3 regions of the Thioalkalivibrio sp. ALE9 genome follow, and region 1 is predicted to be linked to each of the others. Evidence: predicted binding sites of a transcription regulator. Region 1 holds the regulator's gene; each other region holds the start of a gene.
What was found. The regulator FliA, encoded in region 1, starts transcription of late flagellar genes. The targets are predictions, from matches to a motif close to GCTAAAGTTNNNNNNNNNNCNGCCGATA.
Positions count from the first base shown of each region.

Region 1 (3,269 bases):
GCCTGCTGACTGAACGACTCCGCGATCGGCAGGCTCGACTCGATGGCATTCATGGTGTCGTGGGCCGCCTGTTCGGTCATCGTGACCACGTAATTCAGGCGTTCCTTTGCGTCCGGGATCTCCGCCTGGGTCAGTTCGACCAGACGCGAATCGCCGCGGAAGCTTTGCAGGGCCTCGTGAAGATCACGGGTCAGCTTGCCCAGCTCGTCGAAGAGTTCGCGGTCATAGGGGCGCGCCAGATCCTGCACCAGCGCCCGGGCGCCCGTGTCGTCGCCCGCCTCCAGCGTCTTGACCAACTGCCGCGCAAGCTCCAGCTGATCGTCGCGTGGTGGGTGTTCCTGTTCAGTCATGAGAAGCCTCTTGCGGGTACGGCGCGGAAGGTTTCGGACGACGCCCGCGGCGGTCGGTGCCACGGGCGTCGGGCATATCGGTCACAGGCCCATGATTATCCCTGTGCTTCAATGCGTTCGAAGATCTTGTCGATCTTTTCCTTCAGCGTCTCGGCGGTGAACGGCTTGACCACGTAGCCGTTCACGCCCGCCTCGGCCGCCTCGACGATCTGGTCGCGCTTGGCCTCCGCCGTCACCATCAGCACCGGCATGGACTTGAGGTTCGGGTCGGCGCGCACGGCCTTCAGCAAGTCGATCCCCGGCATGTTGGGCATGTTCCAGTCGGTGATCAGAAAGTCGAAATCCCCGTTCTGCAGCATAGGCAGCGCGGTGCTGCCGTCGTCGGCTTCCTGGGTATTGTTGAAGCCAAGATCACGCAACAGGTTCTTGATAATGCGCCGCATCGTGGAAAAGTCGTCCACGATGAGAATCTTCATTCCCTTGTCCACACGTCACTCCGGGATTCGTAGGGTGGGTTTTAGAATAACTGCAAAGCCGTACCGTCTTCGAGCCACGAACCCAGGCGGGCGCGCAGTCGAATGGTGGCCTGACTTCGGATCTGGCTGACGCGCGACTCGGTCACGCCCAGCACGGCGCCGATCTCGCGCAGGTTGAGCTCTTCGATGTAGTAGAGCGACAGCACCAGCCGCTCGCGTTCGGGGAGGTCGCCGAGGGCTTCGGCCAGTTCCTGACGGAACTCACCGGCCTCGAGGGTGCGGGCCGGCGACACCTCCTGCCCTTCGATCACGCGATCGGCCCCGTCGTCACCCCCGCCGAGGTCGTCCAGGGCGAACAGGTGGGCTCCGGCGTGATCCTGCAGCATCTCGTAGTACTGGTCGATCGGCACGTCCAGCTCGGCGGCGACCTCGCTGCCACGCGCCGCCCGCCCCTCGCGCGCCTCGACGGTCTGGATCGCCGCGGCAATACGCCGACTGTTGCGGTGCACCGAACGCGGTGTCCAGTCACTGCGGCGCAGCTCGTCGATCATCGCGCCACGGATGCGGATCCCGGCGTAGGTGGCAAAGGTCGCGCCCTGGCCGCCCTCGAACTGGCGCGCCGCCTCGAGCAGCCCGATCATGCCCGCCTGAATCAGGTCATCCACCTGCACCGAGGCGGGGAGCCGCGCCATCAGGTGATGGGCGATGCGGTGGACCAGCTCGACGTGATCGGCAATCAGCTGCTCGTGCCCGCCGCTGGCCGCGGAGGTCGCCTGATAGCCGGAAAGTCGATTACGCGTCGTCATCATGCGCTCTGCAGCATCCGTTCCACGAAAAACCCGACGCCACCGTGGTCACCGCCGCCCACCGGCCAGCGGTCCACGGTCCGTGCCAGTTCGGCAAAGGCCTTCCCCGCCGGGCTCCCGGGGTACTGCTGTACCACTGGCGCGCGTTTCTGCACCGCCTCGCGCAGGTGATCATCCATCGGAATATAGCCGGCCAGGTCGAGCACCACCTCCGGCAGGTAGTTGCCGCAGACGGTATTGAGTTTCTGCATCAGTCGCTCGGCGCCTTCGCGGCCGTCGACCATGTTCGTCACCATGCGGAAGCGACGCAGGCCATGATCTCGGTGCAGGACCTTGATCAGGGCATAGGCGTCGGTAATCGAGGCGGGCTCGTCGCAGACCACCACCAGGGTCTCCTGGACCGCGCGGCAGAACGACGTCACGGATTCCTGCAGGCCGGCCGCGGTGTCCACGATCAGCACATCCAGGGGTTTGCGATAGGCGCTGAAGGCATGGATCAGACCGGCATGCTCGGCCGGCGTCAGGTTGGCCATCGCCGCGATCCCCGAAGCCGAAGGCACCACCTTCACCCCGTCCGGCCCCTGGACGAGCACATCCTCCAGGCTGTCCACGTCCCCGGTCACCAGGTCGTGCAGCGTGCGCTCGGGACGCATCCCCAGCAGCAGGTCCACGTTGGCCAGGCCCAGATCGGCGTCGAACAGCATGACCTCGCGCCCGAGCCGGGCCAGGCCCACCGACAGGTTCACTGATACGTTGGTCTTGCCCACCCCGCCCTTGCCCGAGGCAACCGCGATGACCTTCAACGGCTTGTTAGTGCGTGGCATAGCGCCCCTTCCCGACCGGTTGAATCAGTTCCAGCGTGGCGGGCTCCGCCGCCCGTGCCGGACGTGCCTGGGCGCGCGCGCGCCGCGGCGGTTCCATCTCCGCCAGGCGCTCGGCCGCCCAGGTCTCGCGGGCATTGGCCGCTGCCCCGGGTCCATCGGCGGCATCCTCCAGGGCCAGCCGGGTCAGATACCCGGTATCGACCCGGTGAAAGTCCTCGGCAATACGCTGGCCATCACTGACGAACCCCAGTCCCAGGTGCTGATCGAGCAGTACGGACAGGACCTCGCCCAGCTCCTCGGCCTCGTCCAGCTTGGTCAGCACCAGCGCCGAGGGCTCCGCCTTGCGAAATGCCTCCAGCACCCGCCGCAACGCGCTCCCCTGGGTCGTCGCCGACACCACCAGCCAGCTCTCGGCCCGGATGTCCGGCGGCAGGTGCGCGAACAGGGATTCGTCCTCCACTGCACGCGGGGCCTGTCCCGCCGTATCCACCAGGATCAGGTGCCCATCCTCCACGCGGCGCGCCAGTTCGCGCAACTCTCTCGCGTTCTGCAGCACCCGCACCGAGATCCCCGCCATCTGGGCGAAGGCCTGCAACTGGCGCGTGGCCCCGATGCGCTGGCTGTCCAGGGTGACCAGCGTAACCGAATCCGGGCCCATGCGGCGGATCTGGCGCAGCGCGATGCGGGCCAGCGTGGTGGTCTTGCCAACGCCGGTGGGCCCGACCAGCGCCAGCAGGCCGCCCTCGTCCAGGATGTCCGGCCGGTGGGTGGCAATCGCGCCCGACAACCGCGCCCGCAGGCGTTCCCAGGCCT
Region 1 is NZ_KB898122.1:494,531-497,799, reverse strand. Features, by position in the region: gene D106_RS0102370 (protein phosphatase CheZ) at 1-350, opposite strand, end outside; gene cheY (chemotaxis response regulator CheY) at 446-826, opposite strand; gene D106_RS0102360 (RNA polymerase sigma factor FliA) at 868-1,635, opposite strand; gene D106_RS0102355 (MinD/ParA family protein) at 1,632-2,456, opposite strand; partial or broken gene flhF (flagellar biosynthesis protein FlhF) at 2,625-3,269, opposite strand, start outside.

Region 2 (3,269 bases), on a different contig from region 1:
TACCTGCCGAATGGCAAGGTGATCGGTTTGTCCAAGATCGCCCGGATTGTCGACATGTTCGCGGCGCGCCTGCAGATCCAGGAGAGCCTGACGCGCCAGATCGCCGAGGCCCTGATGCAGGTGACGAACGCCAAGGGGGTCGGTGTGGTGGTGGATGCCAAGCACATGTGCATGACCATGCGCGGGGTGGAGAAGCAGCATTCGTCGATGGCGACCTCGGTGATGCTGGGCGCCTTCCGCGAGGACGGCCGGACCCGGCGCGAGTTCCTCAACCTGATCGGTCGCACGGGCAGCTGACCGTTCCCGGGGCTGCCGGGCGGGGTCACCCCACAAAAAAATGGCCCGACGCGAAGGTCGGGCCAAAGATCGTCCGGACACCCGTGTGATGGAGGGTTCTGGTCCGAACGGCGGAAAACCGGCTGCCGTTGCCACGAGCCGATCATTTCCGCAACTTGTATAAGTGGACAGGGACTGTGGAAACAGGTTCCTGACAGTCGCCGAAAGAATGTGTTGGGCATCACATTTTCCTGTCCCCGGGAGTCTCGATGCGCGGTCTGGAACAGATCCCCTGGTTGTACGACGGCCTGATGGCCGGTGCCGAGCTGCTGGGCCTGCGGCGCTGGCGCCGGCGTCTGGTGGCCGGTGCGCACGGCCGCGTACTGGAGATCGGCTGCGGGACCGGGCGCGACCTGCCGCTGTACGCCGATCCGGAACGGGTCATCGGCATCGACCCGGACCTGGCGGCCCTGCGCCGGGCCCGGCGGCGGGCGCCTTCCGTGCCGCTGGTGGTGGCGCGGGCCGAGGCCCTGCCATTTGCCGACGGCGCCTTCGATACCGTGGTCTCCGGCCTGGTGTTCTGCAGCGTGCAGGATCCGCCACGGGCCCTCGGCGAGGTGCGCCGGGTGCTGGCGGAGGCGGGCGAGCTACGCATGCTTGAGCATGTACGCCACACGCGGCCGCTGCTGGCCCGCGCCCAGGACCGGGTGCAGCCGGCCTGGACCTGTATCACCGGCGGCTGTCACCCGAACCGCGATACCGAGGCCGCGGTGGAACAGGCCGGCTTTTGCATCGACCCGGAAGACCGTCTGGCGCGGGGCGTGATGCGGCGCTTCGCCGCGCGGGTCTGTCGTGCGCCCGCGGATGCGTCCGGGCGTAATGCCGGGGATGGGGGCTGAAGGGCAAGGGCCTTTGTTCACCACGAAGGGCACGAAGATACGAAGGAAGGGCAAGGGCGTGTAACCACAGAGGTCACGGAGGACACGGAGAAGTTTGATCGTTGCCGGAACGGGCCGGGTGATGGCCCAGTAAAGAGAAGGCCCCGGGCAAAAGTGCGCCGGGGCCTTTCTGGACGGACAGTTGGTAACGTCTCAGGCGGTCGTGTTGATGTTGGTGCCGACGTTGTCCGGCAGACTCTGAGTGGCGGCCTGCATCTCGCCGATGTCGGGCATGGCCTGCAGCATCGACTGAGCCGCCATCTCCTGCGACTCCATCGCCTTCTTCTGCACGGCCACGTCTTTCTGCATGGCCACCTGCTGCTGGCTGTTCTGCGTGGCCATCGCGGCAATCGCGCTTGCGTCCATCTCGTACTCCCGGTTCTGAATGTGCAGGCCCGTTGCACTCGATAGGGGGAACGGGCCTGCCCCCGGTGACGGCTGCATCCCCGCAGACTTGAGCCCCCGAACCCGATTTTTTTCAGAAGGTTCCTGTTCTACGGCACCACCGCCGTGCGACCGGGCTCCCCGCCCTTCTCCATACCCTGGCAGGTTCGATCTGCTCTGGCCCTTCCTTCGTATCTTCGTGCCCTTCGTGGTGAACAGCGCCCTTGACCTTCAATGGGCGTTTCGCTCGCTTCGTCCGCGTCCTGTCTATTTCGGGGCGATCGCGACCCGCGCCTTCGGGGTGCGCCGTGACATGGGTGCCAGGGTCCGGAGATCCCGGCTCTTCGCTTCGCTGCGGCCGGGATGACGGGGGAGCGTTGCCCCGTGCCCCGCGATCGCCCGGCGGCAACGTAGACTCCAGCGCGCAGCCCTGCGGTCAGCGCTTCTCCGTGTCCTCTGTGCCCTCCGTGGTGCAATCCGCCCTGGCCCTTCTTCGTGCCTTCGTGTGCTTCGTGGTGAATACATTCAGTCGGCCGGGCGTTACTGGCGCTGGGCCTCGAACTCGATGATCAGTTCGACTTCGTCGCCGACGATGTCGCGGGTCAGGCCGTAGGTCATGCCGAAGTCGGAGCGGTTGAAGCTGCCGCGCATCGACGCACCGAGCACGTACGGCCGGCCGAACAGGCCGCCGAGCGGGAACGGGTAGCGCCCAACCTTGTTGATCGTCACGTCGAGGTGGATGGTGCGGGTCTCGCCCAGCAGCTCGAGCCCGCCGCTGAGGCGCCCGGTGTTCTCGCCGGTCGGCTCGTAGCGCGTGGCGGTAAAGCGCATCTCCGGGTATTCCTCGACGTTCAGGAAGTCCTCGTTGCGCAGGTGGTCGTCGCGCTCGGCGTGGTTGGTGAACACGCTGTCGGTCTGGATGACGAAATGGCCGTCGCCCAGCTCGCCCGTGTCGGGGTCGAAGACGAACTCGCCCTCGGCCTCCAGGAACATGCCCAAGACCTTGGCATAGCCGGCATGATCGACCAGGAAGCCGACCGCGAAGTGGTCGGGGTCGATGACCCAGCGGTCGGCATCGGCCAGGGCCTGTGCGGGCAGCGCGAGGGCCGTGGCCAGCAGGCCACCCAGCAGCAGGCGGCGCAGGCGGGCGGGGCGGCGGTTGTTGCGGGCGTCAGTCATGACACACCTCCGGTCGGTGGCGGTACAGCCAGTGGATATCCACGGCAAAGGACAGGCCCAGAGCCAGCAGGCCGGCCAGGGCGATGGTGATGGCGGCGGGTGCGGGCAGGCCGGGGATCAGGACCAGTAGCAGGACCACGGTCTGCAACACGCAGACGGCCTGGCGGCGCCGGCTGGGCGGCAGCGGCGCGGCCAGCCAGGGCAGGGGGCGGGCGGCCAGCACGAAGGCGTAGCGCATCAGGCCGATCAGGATTACCCAAGGGCCGACCGCCGTCATCTGCCAGGCGAGGATCGACAGGGCGAGGATCATGGCGGCGTCCAGCTCCATGTCGAAGCGGGCGCCGAACGCGGTGGCGCTGTCCGTGCGGCGCGCGACGGCCCCGTCCACCCCGTCCAGCACCAGTGCCAGGCCCGCGAGGGCGATCACCCACAGCGCCAGCACCGGTTCGTCCGGGGTGGGGGCGGCCAGGACCAGGCCGCCGAGCGGGGCGG
Region 2 is NZ_KB898124.1:205,723-208,991, forward strand. Features, by position in the region: gene folE (GTP cyclohydrolase I FolE) at 1-297, shown strand, start outside; gene D106_RS0106695 (class I SAM-dependent methyltransferase) at 546-1,175, shown strand; gene D106_RS0106700 (YjfB family protein) at 1,368-1,580, opposite strand; gene D106_RS0106705 (YceI family protein) at 2,139-2,777, opposite strand; gene D106_RS0106710 (CDP-alcohol phosphatidyltransferase family protein) at 2,770-3,269, opposite strand, start outside.
Region 2: D106_RS0106700 (YjfB family protein) is a predicted target of FliA. The motif match lies at 1,647-1,674, and genes of this name have one in related genera.

Region 3 (3,269 bases), 170 kb from region 1:
ACCGCGCACCACACTCATCGACCCCGGGATCTGGCGCAGCGGCGGCGACGGGATAACCTCGCGCACCTTGAACACGTTGATTCCGAAGGTCTGTGATCCACCCAGGTGGAACAGCAGCAGTTCCATCCGGTTCTGACCCACCAGCTGCGTTCGCTGGTTCACATCGTCAATGAATTGACTCATGGTGCTGCTCTCCTTGTCCCGCGCCCATCTGCCGCGAGCCGCTCCCGGGAGGTCAGTGTGCACCGCGCACCCCCGGGCTGTCATTTGCAATCGCCTGTATGCGCCTTCTGGCGCCGCTTCCCAGGGATAACGGCATTGAACGCCGGGCCTTGAGTCGGGCACCGCCCGGACAACTGGCATCAAACCTGCATAGCTTCGGGTCCGCGAACGGACGCGGCAGACCCGGGGTATTCCCTCGGGCGGCGAGGACCGGCATATGCATCCACATACAACCTGTACATCACGCTGCATCCCCATGGGGCTCATGGCTCTCGTGGCGTGGTTCGCGCTCTCCGTGCCGGCCCACGCCGAGATCCACCCAGTTGCGGAGATCCGCGCGGCCGCGGAACAGTTTCTGTTGCAGGAGCTGGACGCCGAACATAGCGACGACATCAATATCGAGATCGGCCAGCTCGACAACCGGCTCCGGCTGGCCTACTGCCATGACGGACTCAACGCCCGTTTCCCGCCCGGCGGCCGCCGCGACGGCAATACCGCGATCCACCTTCAGTGTGCGGGCCCGGTCACCTGGCAGCTGTATGTCCCGGCCACGGTGGAACGTTACGCTCAGGTGCTGGTGGCCAGTCGCAACCTCCCTCGCCAGCACACGCTGACCAGCGGCGATCTGCGCTTCCAGCGCATCGAGACGTCACGCCACGCGGGCAGTTATCATGAAGACAAGTCGGCCCTCATCGGTCAGCAGACCCGGCGCAGCATTCGTCCGGGCCAGATCATCGGCACACAGCACGTCACCCAGCGCGAGATCGTCAGCCGCGGCCAGCGGGTCACGATCCTTGCCGAAAACGGCTCGATCGCCATCCGCATGCAGGGCGAGGCCCTGGAAAACGGCACCCTCGGGGACCGCATCCGGGTCAAGAACACCTCGTCCGGGCGCGTGGTCGAGGGCGAAATCCAGCCCTCCGGGCACGTCCGGGTGACACTTTGATGCCGACTCTGTGATCGGTGTTACAAAAACCACCGCCACAGGGCTACAGTTTCAGCACACGCGGCCGTAAACACTTGCAGCACAGTTACAACGACAGGACGGCACAATGGATATCAAGGGCCTCAATACGAACAGTCTGCGCCCCGACGGCCAGAGCTCCACGGTCAAGGGCCGCGAGGACTCCAGCGGCGCGCCCAACCGGGCGCAAGGGTCGGATAGCGCCGCGACCACCGGTAACGATTCGCTTACCCTGACCGGCGCCGCCCAGGCGATGAGTTCGGCCGCCAGCGCCGGCGAGAACGCCCCGTTCGACGCGGCGCGTGTGGCCGAGCTGCGCGAGGCGATCGCCAGCGGCAACTACCCGGTGGACAACGAACAGCTGGCCGACCGCATGATCGACCTCGAGCGCCTGCTGCGCTAATCACGGACCTCACCGATGAACACCGACACGCGCCATCGCCTGCTGCGCTCCCTGGAAACCTCGATCCGGCTGGCCCACCAACTGGAAGAGGCCCTGATCCAGGAGACCCGCGCGGTCGAGGCGCGCACCCCGGAGACCCTGCAGGAGGTCGTGGCGACCAAGCAGGGGCTGCTGCAGGAACTCGAGACCGAGACCCGCCAGCAGCGCGCTATCGCCGAGGCCGCGAGCGAGTCATTCACACCCGAGGGCATGGCCCGCCTGCTCTCGCGCATGGACGACGGTGCCGTCCTCAACGATCACTGGCAGGCCCTGCGCCAGTCCATCGAGCGCTGCAACACCCTCAACCAGGGCAACGCACGCCTGATCGATCGCGATCGCCAGCGCGTGGAGCTCTCCATGCAGATCCTGCGCGGCGAAGAGGCCGGCCCGGCGGCGACCTACGACCCCTACGGGCGCACCCGCCCCAACACCCGTGGCGGACGCCGTATCACACAAGCCTGATGCAGCTTATTCGCACCGATGCTGGCATTTCGGATGCTCGACCAGTACCTTGCGTCCTCACACCCAGCTAACGTCACGGACGCATGGACGAAACCGACTACACGGTCGACAAGCCGGACCGGATCGCCGGCATTCTCAAGGACCTGGACCACAAGCTCACCCTGGTCAGCGTCCGGCTCGACGCCGACGGCCCGCTGTACACTTCGGCCCTGGTCCGGCTGGACCCCGCCGCGAAGGAACTCTTTCTCGACGAACTGAATCCGCCGCGCGCGCACCAGCATGTCACCTCCGGTATGCCCCTGCGGGTATTCGCCGCGCTGCGCGGCGTGGCCGTACGCTTCTCCACCACCGTGGCCCGGATCGAACATGAAGAAGGCGGCGCCCTGTACGCCTGCCCCTACCCCGAAACACTGGAGCATCTCCAGCGCCGCGAAACCTTCCGCGTTCACATCCCCATGGCCCAGCGCCCGCAGATCGAACTGCGCGCGCCCGGCTGGAAGGACCCGGTCATCGGCGAGCTCGTCGATCTCTCGGGCCAGGGCATGTGCATCGAGCTGGCCACGGCCACGCTCGACACGCTGGAGACCGGCACCACCCTCGCGTTCACCAATCTGCTGCTCCCCGACGTCAGTGAGCGGCTCTCGGGCGACCTGCGCCTGGCCAACCGGCGGCGCAGTACGCGGGAGGGCTACGAATACGCCGGCTTCGAGATTGTCGGGATGACCCAGTGGCTGGAGCGCCAGACCAACCTCGCCTTGCTGCATTACCAGCGCGAGGCGCGTCGCCGCTCGATGGAATAGACCCGCCCGGACAAACTCGGACGTCAGACACAAAAAAGGCCGCTACAAGCGGCCTTTTTGATGCTTCCCGTTTGGTCGGGACGGCAGGATTTGAACCTGCGACCCTCTGCACCCCATGCAGATGCGCTACCAGACTGCGCCACGCCCCGAAGCCGCGAACTATATCCGATTCCCCGCCGTCACGAAAGCACCCAACACCGTCAAAGCGAACCGAGCGCCCATCACGGCACACGGCTGTTTAGTTCACCACAGAGTGCACGGAGGACACAGAGAACCGCGAGGGAACGGAAGGCATCGATGGCTCGCGGATTCGGAGACGGGATGCGCCCCAATGGATGCGGCCCTTTAACCCGCGACCAGACCCGAAAGACCTTCTCCG
Region 3 is NZ_KB898122.1:320,142-323,410, reverse strand. Features, by position in the region: gene D106_RS0101535 (chemotaxis protein CheV) at 1-183, opposite strand, end outside; gene flgA (flagellar basal body P-ring formation chaperone FlgA) at 479-1,168, shown strand; gene flgM (flagellar biosynthesis anti-sigma factor FlgM) at 1,275-1,589, shown strand; gene D106_RS0101520 (flagella synthesis protein FlgN) at 1,605-2,090, shown strand; gene D106_RS0101515 (flagellar brake protein) at 2,174-2,890, shown strand; tRNA gene D106_RS0101510 (tRNA-Pro) at 2,963-3,039, opposite strand.
Region 3: flgM (flagellar biosynthesis anti-sigma factor FlgM) is a predicted target of FliA. The motif match lies at 1,211-1,238, and genes of this name have one in related genera.